Regions from separate parts of the Paraglaciecola sp. L1A13 genome, predicted to be linked through region 2. Evidence: predicted binding sites of a transcription regulator. Region 2 holds the regulator's gene; the other holds the start of a gene.
What was found. Region 2 encodes sigma-54, which starts transcription at its own class of promoters, with help from an activator protein. Its sites were predicted from a motif close to GTTGGCACGNNNNTNGNNT; they were not measured.
Positions count from the first base shown of each region.

Region 1: flgA (flagellar basal body P-ring formation chaperone FlgA) is a predicted target of sigma-54. The motif match lies at 1,107-1,125, and genes of this name have one in related genera.

Region 1 covers NZ_CP047024.1:3,554,160-3,556,574, forward strand. The annotation lists gene GQR89_RS15015 (protein-glutamate O-methyltransferase CheR) at 1-114, opposite strand, end outside; gene GQR89_RS15020 (chemotaxis protein CheV) at 132-1,052, opposite strand; gene flgA (flagellar basal body P-ring formation chaperone FlgA) at 1,206-1,916, shown strand; gene flgM (flagellar biosynthesis anti-sigma factor FlgM) at 2,035-2,361, shown strand; gene flgN (flagellar export chaperone FlgN) at 2,406-2,415, shown strand, end outside.
Region 2 covers NZ_CP047024.1:4,287,130-4,289,544, forward strand. The annotation lists gene ptsN (PTS IIA-like nitrogen regulatory protein PtsN) at 1-113, opposite strand, end outside; gene hpf (ribosome hibernation promoting factor) at 129-416, opposite strand; gene GQR89_RS18105 (RNA polymerase factor sigma-54) at 442-1,935, opposite strand; gene lptB (LPS export ABC transporter ATP-binding protein) at 2,058-2,415, opposite strand, start outside.

The DNA.
Region 1 (2,415 bases), 730 kb from region 2:
TAGACGGCTACGCACTAAGTATTGCTTATTTTCCCCTAACACGATGCCGCATCGATGTTCAAGAAAGCGACAAAAAAGCGCGTATTCATGATCATCAAGTGTATTACTAGACAATAGACTTTCCTTCACGATTATTTGTTATCGAACCATTTTTGTACGGAAGTCACCAACTCATCGGGGTGAAATTTAGCGATAAAATCGTCGGCCCCAACTTTTTGCACCATTGCCTGGTTAAACACACCACTTAAAGAGGTATGCAGCACTACATGTAGATTCTTTAACGCGGGATCATTCTTAATCTCAGCGGTCAGAGTATAACCATCCATTTCAGGCATTTCGATATCGGAAACAAGTATTCCCACTTTATCTGTAATATCACCCGTTTCTTGTGCAAGCTCTCTAAGGCGATTTAGTGCTTCTAAACCATTTTTCGCCATTTCAATTTTGAGCCCCAGGGTGGAAAGCGCTTTATTCACTTGATTTCTCGCCACTGCAGAATCGTCAGCAATAAATATAATTTTCTCTCGTTTGTTTTCTACCGTCATACTCGACACACTTTCGCTAACGTCAGTGCTAATGGGAGAAATTTCGTTGAGGATCTTTTCCACGTCCAAAATCTCAATTAATTCCTTTTCAAATTCAGTGACTGCAGTCAAATAACTCGCTCGGCCACTACCTTTAGGGGGCGGCATGATTGCTTCCCAGTTGGTGTTTACAATCCGCTCCACTGCTCCAACTAAAAAGCCCTGAACAGAACTGTTGTATTCAGCAATAACTACAAAAGCAGTACTCAAATCGAGTATCGGTTTACCACCTGTTGCCATACTCATATCAATCACCGAAATTGTTTGCCCTCGAATATGGGCGATTCCACGCACATAAGAATTCAATTTAGGAATAGACGTTAATTTTGGACACTGAAGTACTTCTCGTACTTTAAACACATTGATGCCGAATTTTTGCCGACCGTTTAATCTAAATAACAACAATTCAAGACGATTCTGACCAACCAACTGGGTACGCTGATTGACTGAATTCATAATATCGGACATGTAAAACTCCGTGAAAGTGAAAGTCGGCTTAATAGTTGCTTTGTGCTTATATATCGCGGCAAGTACTTCGCATTTTATGTTAAACCGTCTATTTTTTGACGCTATGCACAATCTGCACTTGCCTAAGCATAGACAAATTGGTCACAAGTGAAAATGAATAATATCGCGATTTACAAAGCGTTTGCCTCGATCATCATGCTTACTCTAACCAGTTTCGCAGGATCCGCGAGCACTAATACGCATCGAGAACGCGCCGCACAACTGATTGATGGCGCACAGCAGTTTGTTGCATCCCAGCTTACAACATCGGCACAAATCCGCCTTAACATTAGTACAGCAGAGATAGATGAGCGGGTGAATCTGCCTGTTTGTCCTGAATATATCACTTACACTGCGAGTAACGAGTCACTGCAACAAAGCAATATTGCGGTAAAGGCCCTGTGTAAACCGTCTAATTGGTATATGTATTTAATGGTCAGCGTTAAACAAATGCAGCCGGTTGTGGTTATTTCAAATGCCGTCAGTCCAGGGACCATTCTAAATAGCGGCAATATCAAATTAGTCGATATGAATCGAGCTTTACTCAGGCGCACCACGTTTTCAAATGTAGAAGATGTTTTAGGCGCCCGCATCAAACGTCGTGTTCGGCCAGGCCAACCTATTACACCGAATAATTTATGTTTTGTGTGTAAGGGTGATACAATTATTATCAATGCTTCAAACACTATGATGCAGGTCAAAGCATCAGGTGTAGCAATGCAAGACGGCAATATCGGCGATACTATTATCGTCACTAACACTCGCTCTAAAAAACAAATTAATGCTAGGGTAGCTAGTACAAATGAAGTCGTCGTCGGTATATAGATCAATGACTAATGTACTCGAGTTAAATAGCAAAAAAATAGTGTAGATAACACTAAAGATGTGTCCTCGGTTGCCGATACAGTAAGTGAGGTAAGATTAACAAGGTTAGGTAGTCACTATGTCTATTAACAACATTAACAATAATGGTCAAAAGCAAGTTCTTGATAATCAAAAGATTAATCAGCAACAAGCGCAAAACCAACAATCAAATGAAGCGGCCGGTAAAAGCACTTCATCTCAGCCTGTGCGCCAAGATTCTGTGTCTTTGACACAATCAGCTCAGCAGTTAGCCCAAGTTCAGAAGAAAAGTACTGAGGCTCCGGTTAATCAAGAAAAGGTTGACCGCTTAAAGAATGCTATTCAAAGTGGTGAGTACAGCGTGAATCCGCAGAATTTGGCTAAAAATATTGCGTTACAAGAGTCAGAAATATTTGGCAGAAACTAGTATCGGCAGCATAATGATTGCCTACTTAACCTCAGGCAAAACGAATGTCAGAAT
Region 2 (2,415 bases):
TCAACAAGGTGCTGAGAGGCCACCTGACTGATGAGCTCTAAGATGCGTTTTTTGCTAGAACCCTGAACTGCGCATAAAACGCAGTCAGGGTGAAGAATACTTGAAATTTCCATTATTTACCTGATGGGTTAATGGCGCTTAACTTTCTCTTTATGCTTAATGACTTGGCGATCGAGCTTATCTATTAGCCCGTCTATCGCGGCGTACATATCGCTGTGTTCCATGGTTGCAAAAACATCTGCTCCATTCAAATGTATCGTAGCTTCAGCTTTTTGGTTCAGCTTTTCTACATTGAGAATGACGTGAACATTGTTAATTTGATCGAAGTGCCGCTCTAGCTTGGTAAATTTAGTATCAACATAATCTTTAAGTGAATCGGTAACATCCACATGGTGACCAGTAATATTAATTTGCATAACGCCTCTTCCTTCTTTAATCAGCCTACAATAGGCTTTTTCGTTGGTTCGACGGGGGTATCATAAGAGATTCCCGGTATTTTGCTATCGTTCGCCTAGCAACCATAATGCCTTGATCAGCTAACAATTGAGCAATCTTGCTGTCGCTTAACGGCTTACTGGGTTTTTCAGCCGCGACCAATTTCTTAATCAACGCACGTATTGCAGTTGATGAACATTCTCCGCCAGTTTCGGTAGCAACATGGCTAGAGAAGAAATACTTCAACTCAAAAATACCTCTAGGGGTATGCATATACTTTTGCGTGGTAACACGAGAAATAGTCGACTCATGCATCTCAACCATTTCTGCTACATCATTCAATACCATAGGCTTCATCATTTCTGGACCGTGTTCAAAAAAGCCCATTTGCTGTTGCACTATACAGTTTGACACTTTTAATAACGTATCGTTGCGACTCTCAACACTTTTAATAAACCATTTGGCTTCTTGCATGTGTGAGCGAATAAATTGACTGTCACTAGTATTTTTTGCTTTACGACTCATGGCCGCATACTGCTGATTTACATTCAACTTTGGCAAGCTGTCGGGATTGAGTTCGACTGTCCAGCGGCCATTCTTTTTGCTCACCGAAACATCAGGTATTACATATTCTGGTTCGCCTTTTATCAAAGCGCTACCTGGACGTGGGTTTAATGTCTTGAGTAAGCGCATTACTTCGCGTAAATCATCTTCTTTTAAACGTGATTTACGCATTAACGTCCGATAATCCTTACTGCTCAGTAAATCCGCATACTCACCGATCAGTGTTTTGGCTTCTTCTAACCAAGGCGTATCTGGCGCAAACTGACGTAACTGAACCAATAAACACTCCTGCGGAGTGCGAGAACCTGAACCGATAGGATCAAACATCTGAATCCGTTTTAGCACGCATTCAACTTCATCAAGTTCTATCTCTTCATCATCCATACTCGTCAGTACGTCTTCAACACTCATGGTCAAATAACCAGACTCATCAATAGAGTCAATAATGGCCGTCGCTATCGCCACATCAGTATCGCTAAAATGTGTTAAGCGCATCTGCCATAGCAGGTGATCTTGAATATTGTCAGTGGTTTCCCCCTGAAAAATTTGCTCATCGTCGCCTGCTGACCCACTCGAAATACTTGATGCAGGAGCGGATGACGCACTGATGTATTCATCCCACGTGGTATCCATGGGTAAATCTTCGGGTATATCATTTTTTTCTAGGGCTTCACTTGCATCAATATTATCGCTGCTAGTTTCGACGATCTCATTGTTGTCTTTAGACGCAGGATCTAACGAATTATCGTTAAGTGCACTGTCGCCAGATTCTTGGTCAGTAGGCTCTTCTATCTCCAAAAGCGGATTTGAATCCAACGCTTCTTGAATTTCTAGCTGTAAGTCCAGCGTAGAAAGCTGCAACAAGCGTATAGCCTGCTGCAACTGCGGAGTCATAGTGAGTGATTGACTAAATTTTAATTGTAAAGAGGGTTTCATTTACTTCTTTATTATGTCCGTTGCAAACTATCTATATGCTGTGGTTGATTCAATTTGACTGTATTTGTCTCACCAAGCGCCTGATAAATATCTCGATAAAAAGAGTGGCTGTTTCACAGTAACTATAGCCTGAATTGTTCACCTAGGTATACATCTCTTACACGTTGATCACTTAATACTTCTTCGGCTGTACCGGAAGCAATCAATTCACCTTGGCTGACAATATACGCCTTTTCACAAACATCGAGTGTCTCTCTTACGTTGTGGTCTGTTATCAAAACACCAATGCCACGATCACGTAAATGCTGAATAATTTTCTTGATATCATTAACCGAAATAGGGTCTACACCAGCAAAGGGCTCGTCAAGTAAAATAAATTCTGGGTCAGCGGCAAGGGCACGCGCTATTTCTACGCGCCTGCGTTCACCGCCTGACAAACTCATACCAGCGCTGTTTCGAATATGATTAATATTGAATTCG